3 regions of the Rhizobium sp. AG207R genome follow, and region 1 is predicted to be linked to each of the others. Evidence: predicted binding sites of a transcription regulator. Region 1 holds the regulator's gene; each other region holds the start of a gene.
The links. Region 1 encodes PhoB, which activates phosphate uptake and scavenging genes when phosphate is short. Its sites were predicted from a motif close to TGTCATNNANCTGTCAT; they were not measured.
Positions count from the first base shown of each region.

Region 1 (3,277 bases):
GATTCCGGCCGTCGCATCCGTGATGGCGGCGCGCACGGCATCGAGATCGCCGAATTGTACCTGATCGAAACCCGGTGCCTTGGGTCCGAAGCCCTCGATATACTTCTCCTGGCCGCCGGCGGCGATGGTCGCGATGGTGCGGCCGTGGAAGGCGCCCTCGAAGGTGATGATGTGGAACTTTTCGGGATGCCCCTTGGCGAATTGATAGCGCCGCGCCGTCTTGATGGCGCATTCCAGCGCCTCGGCGCCCGAATTGGTGAAGAATACCTTGTCGGCGAAGGTCGCTTCCGTCAGCCGCTTCGACAGCTTCTCCTGACCGGGCACCTCGTAGAGGTTCGACAGGTGCCAGACCTTGTCGGCCTGGGCCTTCAATTCGGCGACGAGATGAGGATGGGCGTGACCGAGCGAGTTGACCGCGACGCCGGCTGCGAAATCGAGGTAGCGCTCGCCATTTTCGGTGACCAGCCAGACGCCCTCGCCTCGCTCGAACCGTAACGGAGCGCGCATATAGGTGTCATAAAGCGGCGTGGTCTCGGCCATGGCCATATCTCCTGATCACAACTTTAAGGACCGATCGCTTCGATTTGATGAAACGGGTCCGAAAAAATCAAAAATGCCGCCTTGCGGCGGCCCGGGCACTATTGATGTTTTGCATCGCGATGTCAACAAAACTGGCGTTTTAGCAGGTGCGAGATAGCGCTTGCGGGCAAAAGAGATAGGTTCGGCGGCGCCTATTGCAGAAATGCCACGCCTAGGCAGCAAGTTGGGGAAAACCTCGAAATCGATTCCTCAAGATTCTCGCGACTCTTGTCACGGAGTCAGCCTCACACTAGGTTAAAAAGCAATTGCTAGACTGCATGCGGCGGAACTAGTCACCACAATTTTAGAGCGTTTCGCGCCTCGTTCCCATGCGAGGCAATGGTGAGGGATTCTGCCATCGGAAACGCGACAGCGGAGACAGGGCATGAATTGGACAGACGAACGCGTCGAGAAGCTGAAAAAGCTATGGTCCGAAGGGTTGAGCGCCAGCCAGATCGCTGCGCAGCTCGGTGGCGTGAGCCGTAATGCCGTTATCGGCAAGGTGCACCGCCTGAACCTTCCTGGCCGAGCGAAGGCGGGCGGCACGGCAACCGCGACGCGCACGCCAAAGCGCAGTGCCGCGGCTCCCCGCGCAACGACCTACGGCTCGCGCGTCGCTACCCGCACCGTGGTCGCCCGCCAGCAGGGTGCAACCATGCTGAAGGAAGAGATCGAGATAGATTCCGTCAATGAAATTCAGTATCGCCCGGCATCGAACGTCGTCGTTCCGATCTCCCGCCGCCTCGGCCTGACGGAGCTGACGGAACGCACCTGCAAATGGCCGGTCGGGGACCCGCTGAAGGACGACTTCCACTTCTGCGGCAATGACAGCCCGGATTCGTCCCCCTACTGCACCTATCATCAGCGCATGGCCTACCAGCCGGTGCATGACCGCCGTCGCAACAACGGCTGAAAGTTACCGCAAGACAAAGAGAAACGGGCCCCTCGAGGCCCGTTTTTCTATTTCCGCCGCTATTTAGTAACACCCGAGCGGCGAGCCGCTCAGGCTTCCATGGAATAGCCCGCGCCGCGAACGGTGCGGATGACATCCTGCATATTGGAGAAATTGAGCGCCTTGCGCAGACGGCCGACATGGACGTCGACCGTGCGTTCATCGACGTAGATATCGTGCCCCCATACGCCATCGAGCAGCTGCGAACGCGAGAAGACGCGGCCTGGCGAGGACATCAGGAACTCCAGCAGGCGGAATTCTGTCGGCCCCAGCCGGACTTCGCGGCTCTTGCGGTGGACGCGATGGGTTTCGCGGTCCAGCTCGATATCGCCGCAACGCAGCACCGTGGAGAGAACCTCCGGGCGGGCGCGCCGCAGCATCGCCTTGACGCGGGCCATCAGCTCCGGCGTCGAGAACGGCTTGACGACGTAATCGTCCGCGCCGGTCGAAAGTCCGCGCACGCGCTCGCTTTCCTCGCCGCGAGCCGTCAGCATGATGATCGGCAAGCGCTCCGTCTCCGGCCGCATACGCAGCCGGCGGCAGAGCTCGATGCCGGACACGCCGGGGAGCATCCAGTCGAGGATCAGGAGATCGGGGATGCGCTCCTGGAGACGCAGCTCGGCCTCATCACCTCTGAGGATCGTGTCGACCTCGAAGCCTTCGGCCTCAAGATTGTAGCGCAGCAGAACGCTAAGCGCTTCCTCGTCTTCTACAACAGCAACTCTCGGAACCATGCGCCTATGGTCTCCTTTCTTCGCTTCCAGATTATTCCGTCACTGCGCCGACGGTGTTGGCGGTATCGTCCTTCGGGCGCTCGCCTTCCGGCTGAGCACCGGTCGCCATGTAATAGATCGTCTCGGCGATGTTGGTGGCATGGTCGCCGATGCGCTCGATGTTCTTGGCGCAGAAGAGAAGATGCGTGCAGGTGGTGATGTTGCGCGGATCTTCCATCATGTAGGTCAGCATCTCGCGGAAGAGCGAGGTGTACATGGCGTCGATTTCCTCGTCGCGTTCGCGGATCGACACGGCCTTATCGGGCGAGCGGGTCGCGTAAACATCAAGAACTTCCTTGAGCTGGCTCAGTGCCAGTTCGGAGAGGTGTTCGATGCCACGAGCGAGACGACGCGGCACGCCCGTGCCCTGAACGGCGATGACGCGCTTTGCGGTATTCTTGCCGAGATCACCGACGCGCTCCAGATCGGAGGCGATGCGGATCGAGCCCATGATTTCGCGCAGGTCCGCTGCCATCGGCTGACGACGAGCGATGGTGACGATCGCCTTGTCACCAACTTCGCGCTCGGCATGGTCGAGAACGACGTCGTCGGAGATGACCTTCTGGGCCAGGGCCGCGTCGCTGTTGACGAGAGCGCGTACGCTGTCGCTAACCATCTGCTCGGCCAGGCCGCCCATTTCGGCAATGCGGCGCGTCAGAAACTTCAGGTCTTCGTCATAGGCAGAGAGAATGTGAGTGGAGACCATTTTTCTATCCTCAAGTGAACTGTGTGAAAGGAGCCGCGCGCCTGCCATCATCAACCAAAACGGCCCATGATGTAATCCTGCGTGCGGAAATCGTCGGGATTGGTGAACATCTTATCGGTGTCGTTCTCCTCGACCAGGTGGCCGAGATGGAACATTGCGGTACGCTGCGAGACACGAGCGGCCTGCTGCATGGAATGCGTCACGATGACGATGGTGAAATTCTCCCGAAGCTCGTGGATGAGATCCTCGACCTTGGCGGTTGCGATC
Region 1 is NZ_JAEPVT010000002.1:676,917-680,193, forward strand. Features, by position in the region: gene JJQ51_RS07240 (aspartate aminotransferase family protein) at 1-540, opposite strand, end outside; gene JJQ51_RS07245 (GcrA family cell cycle regulator) at 965-1,492, shown strand; gene phoB (phosphate regulon transcriptional regulator PhoB) at 1,582-2,265, opposite strand; gene phoU (phosphate signaling complex protein PhoU) at 2,297-3,010, opposite strand; gene pstB (phosphate ABC transporter ATP-binding protein PstB) at 3,061-3,277, opposite strand, start outside.

Region 2 (3,277 bases), on a different contig from region 1:
TCATAGCCATCGGTTGCCGAAGCACTGGCGGCCGGTTCGTTTGCCATGCCTGCAGCCGCACCCGCAAGCGACAGGCCCGCGAGTGCGATGAGCGGCAGGAGACGGCGGTAGGTCAGGGGCATTTCCGTCTCCCTTCTGGATTTACGATGCCTGGTTGCCGGTCTTTGGATCGAGGATCAGCTTCGGCGCGTCACCTTTGGACCAGTCGAACATGGTGTTCAGCGAGCCCGAGAGCACATCGAAGGAGCCGCCGCCGAGGCGGGCGCCGCCCATCCAGTTATCTTCGATGAAGCGCATGACGGAGGTCTGGTCCGTCAGCGTGTGATCGACGAAGTTGACCTTGGCATAAGGCGAGATGACGAGCAGCGGCTGGCGCGTGCCGTAGCCGCACCGTCCCTGCGCCGGCTGGCCGTTGACGCCGGGCAGGGCAGTGCCGGTGGAACAGCCGTCGCCGCTCAGAACGTCATAGCCTTTGACGGGGATTTTCGACGGATTGACGACCGCATGGGCATGATCATACCAGCCGTCGGAATCGTCGTAGAGGATAATGATGGCGGTGTCCTTCCAGTCCGGCGAATTCTGCACGGTGTTGACCACCTGTGTGACGAATTCCTGCTCGTCGAGCGGATCGGAATAGCCGGCGTGGCCATCTTGATAGGCCGGTGCCTTCAGGAAGCTGACGGCGGGCATATTGCCGTTCTTCAGGGCCGCGTAGAAATCCGTCATGTCGTACTGGTGATTTGCCGCATCGGTCGTGCCGATCGTTGCCACCGAAGACGGACGCGCATGTGTCGGGTTGGCCGTTGAGGCGTAATACTGGAACGGCTGGTGATGCGGAATATAATCGGTGTAATTGACCTTGGCGATGGCCGATGTAGTCGCGCGCTTGCAGCCGGTCGTGCCGTCCGGGTTGGTCTGCGAGAGGTCGAAGCCGCCCTCGAAGAAGCCCCAGGTGATCTTGTGCTCGTTCAACATGTCGCCGATGTTCTTGCCGTACATCAGCGCCGTCTGGCCGACCGAACAGACGTCGCCCGTCGGATCGAAATCGCTGATCGCGGTCCAGCCGCCATTGCCGTCGGGCACGATGCGGCCCTTGGAATAGGTGCCGTCGCTTTCCAGCGTATAGCCGGGCGGCAGGATGGCGCCATTGGTCTGGCCGGAGATCAGGTTCAGCGCGCCGGGGGTCGAAGGGCCGAAATTGGTGGAGAAGGAATTGTCGTTCAGCGCATAGTGCTGGGCATAATTCCAAAGGGCCGTGACGGTGTTACCGTCGTAATAGCCCATGACCTGACCCTTGGTGCCGAAGGCGCCGGCAGCACCCTTGGTGCCCTTGCCGGTATTGGCGGGGAAGAGGTCCATGGCGAAGTTGTTGTAGGCGGCCTGTTCGGCGGTATAGCCATGGTTCTGCGACTGGGTTGCGGCCTGCGTGCGGTCGAGCCGGAAGGGGGCTGCCGCATCGGCGCCGTTTGCCGTGTTGGTTTTGTTCGGATTGTTGTCCAGAAGACCGGCATTGGCGAGCGTATTGATATCGGTCGGCGTGTTGTCGGCGGCCTTGAATGCCGGTTCGCCATCGACGTTCGCTGCCTTGGGGTAGGTCGCGAAATAATGGTCGAAGGAGACATTTTCCTGGAAGATAACGACAAGATGCTTGATGGGGGTCGCGGTATTCGGTGCCGGCGCCATATCGGCGGCACCGGCGGCGGAACAGAGCAAAACAAGGGTAAGCGCGCTGCCGGCTTTAAGGGCGGCGCGACGTGAAAAACTGGTCATCGTCATATCCTCTTCGAGTGGGGGCATTGCTCCGGCGCATTTGCGCCACGCCGGGCATAGAGAACCCTTTCGAGCTATCAATGGAGCATGACAGTTCCATGAAGGGTAAGGGGAGCGTTTCCGGTGCTACCTTATGTCACGGACTGGTGGCGGGGCGCTTCCTCACCCGCCCTCGTGCTTCGAGACGGCCCTTCGGGCCTCCTCAGCATGAGGGCTGATCTGCGTGCCTCGTCACGGAACTTGCTCCACCTCATGGTGAGGTGCAGCGGCGTTAAGCGCAGCGAAAACGACGATGCCTCGAACCACGAGGTGGCCACAGTCCCAGGCGAAATCAGATATTCTGATCCATCGTCTCGGCCGGGATCTCGTCGGCGCGATGGATGCGCACGACCGCGGCGGGTACGCCTGCGACCGTGCAATGCGGCGGTACGGTTTTGACCACGACGCTGCCAGCGGCAACCTTGCTGAAGGCGCCCACCTCGATATTGCCGAGGATCTTGGCGCCGGCGCCGATCATCACGCCGTGGTGGATCTTCGGGTGACGGTCGCCGCTTTCCTTGCCGGTGCCGCCGAGCGTGACGTTCTGCAGGATGGAAACCTCATCCTCGACCACGGCAGTCTCGCCGATGACGATGCCGGAGCCATGATCGAGCATGATCGAGGTGCCGATCTTCGCTGCCGGATGGATATCCGGTCCGAAGACGAGCGAGACGAGATTGGAAAGCCAACTCGCAATTTCCTTGCGGCCTTCCGTCCAGAGCGCATGAGCGATGCGGTGCGTCTGCAGGGCATGAAAGCCCTTCAGGTTCAGCAGTGCGTGCAGGTAGGTCGTGCAGGCAGGGTCGCGGGTTCGCACCGCGACAAGATCCGCTTCCGTTGCCTGCAGGATGACGGGATATCGCTTGAGTACATCGGACAGCAGCGAAAGCATGTCACCATGCTCGATCCTGACGACGCAGAGCCGGGCGGCGAGAATGTTGGCAAGGCTTTCGGCATTGGAGTTTCCGTCAAGCAACTGCGCTCGCAGCAGCGACGCAAGAGTCGGCTCGCGCGCCGCCAGTTCCGCGGCTTCGCAACGGATCACGTCCCACACGTTTTCTGCTGGGATGGGCGCATTTCCGGCGATCGCCGTTCCTGGCTGAGGCATGATCCTGTCTTTCTACTTAACCGGATATATCGACAACGCCGCAGTCGCCGGCTTCGGAGGCGAAGGCGAGCAGCTTGCCGGACTTGCTCCAGCTCATCGATGTGATTGCCCCCTTGCCGGGCCGGCGCAAGAGCGCTTCCTTGGCGTCGCCGATGCGGACCGCGAGGATCATGCCGTCGATGAAGCCGATGGCGAGAATATCCTCGGCGGGATGAAATTTCACGGAAGTCGCCATGATGTTCGCGCGCGTGCCGAGCTCGAGCGGCGCCTTGCCCATCGGGCCGTCCTTGCCCTGGAAGGGCCAGATGATCGCCGCGGGCGCGCCCGAAGAGGCCAGCCACTTGCCCTTGTTGGACCAGG
Region 2 is NZ_JAEPVT010000007.1:48,713-51,989, forward strand. Features, by position in the region: gene JJQ51_RS17610 (cytochrome-c peroxidase) at 1-122, opposite strand, end outside; gene JJQ51_RS17615 (phospholipase C) at 142-1,770, opposite strand; gene cysE (serine O-acetyltransferase) at 2,102-2,917, opposite strand; gene JJQ51_RS17625 (WD40 repeat domain-containing protein) at 2,934-3,277, opposite strand, start outside.
Region 2: a site for PhoB is predicted at 1,858-1,874, ahead of JJQ51_RS17615 (phospholipase C). Genes of this name have one in related genera too.

Region 3 (3,277 bases), on a different contig from region 1:
AGCGGCGTTCGGGACGATGTTCCTTCTCCTCGAATTCGCGCCGTACGGCGCGGATTTTCTTGCGCAGTTCGATGCCGAGGCGGATCGTGTCGTCCCAAAGCACTTCGCCCGAACGGCCCTTCATCATCTGCGCGCCGACGTCGAGCGAGGCAAACAACGGATAGAAGGGCGAGGTCGAGGCGTGCTGCATGAAGCTTTCGTTGAAGCGACGGTGTTCCACGCGGCGTTTCTGGCCGGTGATGTGCCTGTCCTTCATGTGGATCTGCGAGGCCTGCGAAAAGCTTGCGAGTTGCTTGTGGGTCGACTGCGTGGCGATGATCCCGGGTGCATCGGGGCCGAGGTCCGAAAGGCCCATGGCAAAGCGCCCGGCATAAAGCGGGTGAAACTTCATGAAGCCCGCCCATGCCTCGTCGAAAAGGATGTAGTCGCACAGATGTCCGATGCGCTTTAGGATCATCTCGGCATTGTGGATGGTGCCGTCATAGGTGCATTGCTCCACGACCGCGACGCGGAACGGACGCGGCTTCTTGTAGGCTTCCGGATCTTTTACCAGCGGATGGGTGCGAATGCGCTCGCGCAGCGCGTCCTCGTCCATAGTGGCGAAATCCATCGGACCGATCAGGCCATAGAGATTGCGTCTGGTCGGCAGGTAGATCGGAATGCCGCCCGAGATCATTAGCGCGCCGTGATGGGCGGCCTTGTGATTGTTGCGATCGAACAGCACGAGATCGCCGTCGGTGACGAGGGCCGAGAGCGCGACTTTGTTGGACGTGGAGGTGCCGTTCAGCACGAAATAGGTCTTCTCGGCGCCGAAGATCTTGGCCGCTTCCTTCTGTGCGGCGAGAGCCGGTCCCTCGTGGGTCAGAAGGTCGCCGAGATCGAGAACCGAGTTGTCGAGGTCGTCGCGGAACACCGCTTCGCCGAGATGCTCCATGAAGACCCGGCCGATGGGGCTGCGGCTGTAGAAGATGCCGCCATTGTGCCCGGGACAAGTCCAGAGATGGTTGCCCTCCTCGGCATAATCGACCAGCGCGCCGAAGAACGGCGTCTTCAGCGTCTCGGCATATTGCTTCAGCCGGCTGATGAGGCTTTTCGCGATGAACGCGGGCGTTTCCTCGGAGAGGAAGACGTAGCCGTCGATGAAATCGAGGACTTCGACCGGCACATCCTCGAAGCGCTTGCGGCGGATCAGGAGGATGATCGGGAATTCCAGGCCGCGCCGGCGCATGAGGTTGATGAGGGCGGCCGTCTTGCCTTCGAGGCCCTTCTTGCCCCAGTCCACCAGCATGCAGCCGATGGCCGCGTCGGTTTGCACGGCGATCTCGGCATCTTCGAGATTGCGCGCGCGCACCACCTCGAAACCTGAGCGTTCGATCTCCTCGACGATCTGATTATAGCGGGCGCCTTCCAGGTCCTCATTGTCGAAGGTTGGCGTTGCGAACAGAAAGTTGAAACGTCTGAAATAATCCATGTCGATACCCGCTCTTGATCTGGGATGAGGTGTCGGCGCATTTCATGACATGGATGTGACAGAATAGAGGACGTCCCAAACCGTATTGATGGCCACCGCCGGTCACGTCGCCGGCCCGCCGTTTCATGCCGGATCGCGGGTGCACAACTTATGGATTTGTGGCCGCTCAGTGAGCGGCCACGGTCCAGAAATAATAGGCAAGCGGGATGGCGAGAAGATACATGCCGATAGACACCTGCCTTGCTTCTCCCGATAAGACCTTGACGATGACGTAGAACAGCAGTCCTCCGGCGATGCCGGTTCCAAAGCTGTTGGAGACAAGGGTCAGAAGGACCATCATCAGGGCGGAGAGACCGTCGGAGAAATTCTCCAGGTCGACACGCTTCAGCGCGCTGAACATCGACATGCCGACGAGGATCAGGGCGGGTGCCGTGGCGGCCGCCGGGATCATCAGCGCGATCGGCGTAAAAAGCAAAGTGAGCGCGAAAAGGGCTGCGGTCGCAAGTGAAGCAAAACCGGTGCGTCCGCCGGCTTCCGCGCCTGTCGCGCTCTCGACCAGCGCCGTGGCGGAGGGAATGCCGAGCAGCGGACTGATCGTAGCGGCAATCGAATCGACGAGGAACGGCTTGCCCAGGTCCGCCATGTTGCCTTTCTCATCGACCAGGCCGGCCTTGGCGCCAACGGCGAGCGTCGTGCCCAGGGTCGAGAAGAATTCGGATGCGAAGAAGGCGAAGAGATAGGGGAAATAGTCTATCTTCAGCGCACCAAGGAAATCGAGCTGAAGGCCGATCTCAGAGATGCCGTGCGGCACTCCGAAGAATGCGGCGGGCACCTTGGTCACGCCGAGCGGAATGCCGAGCAGAGTGCTGCCCAGGATCGCCCAGAGGATCGGCCCCGGCACTTTGCGCCCGCGCAGGAAGACGGCGAGGAAGATGCCGAAGACGGCAATGATCGCCTGTCCCGAGTTGAACGAACCGAGCATGAGCGCGTGGCTCTTGGCGTTGACATCGACGAGACCTGCATTCTTGAAGCCGAGAAGCGCGATGAACAATCCGATCGCCGCACCCAGTCCGAGCTTGATCTGGGCTGGAACCATGCGGGCAATGACCTGGCGTACACCGAGGACGGTCAGCAGAACGAAGACGACGCTCGACCAGAAGGAGATGGCAAGGCCAGTCTGCCAGGGAATATGCTCCACGGCTGCCATCGTCGGCCCCACCAGAACCGAGCCGCCAATGCCAGGTCCCACCACGAAGGGCATATTGGCATAAAGCGCCATGAACAGGGTCGCGCCGATGATGACGAGGATGGTTGCCGTCGTTGCGGCGGCGCGGTCGATGCCACCGGCGGAAAGCAGGGAAGGGATCACGACGAGGAGATAGGCCGCTGCCAGGAAGGACGTCATCCCGGCAATGATTTCCGTCTTCGTATTGGCCTTACGCTCGCCCATGCGAAAAAAGGTTTTCCACCGCGGCTCTGACGTATCACCCGGCTGCCCGACATTCGTAGTTGAGGTCATTGTCTATATCTCCTAAGTCGGCAAATGCCGCCGTTTGGCTGGTGACCTCAATTTTGGCTTGAAGCCAGAAGCGGTCTGATGTCCTGGGTGGTTCCGTCGGTCAGCCCGAGATCGGTGACGTGCGGGCCGGGGTTACAGGCAAGGCTTGCTCCGACGACCGCCTTGAAGGTGCGAATGGGTGGCATCCAGTCGGCGATTGCATCGGCCGCGGCGCGCAACCTAGCGAAATCGTCGGCCACCTCCTTTGCGGGCGCATCCGACAGCAAGCCGCAGACGGGCAGGGGAAG
Region 3 is NZ_JAEPVT010000001.1:415,069-418,345, forward strand. Features, by position in the region: gene JJQ51_RS01755 (Orn/Lys/Arg decarboxylase N-terminal domain-containing protein) at 1-1,471, opposite strand, end outside; gene JJQ51_RS01760 (NCS2 family permease) at 1,638-2,990, opposite strand; gene JJQ51_RS01765 (adenine deaminase) at 3,038-3,277, opposite strand, start outside.
Region 3: a site for PhoB is predicted at 1,516-1,532, ahead of JJQ51_RS01755 (Orn/Lys/Arg decarboxylase N-terminal domain-containing protein). Genes of this name have one in related genera too.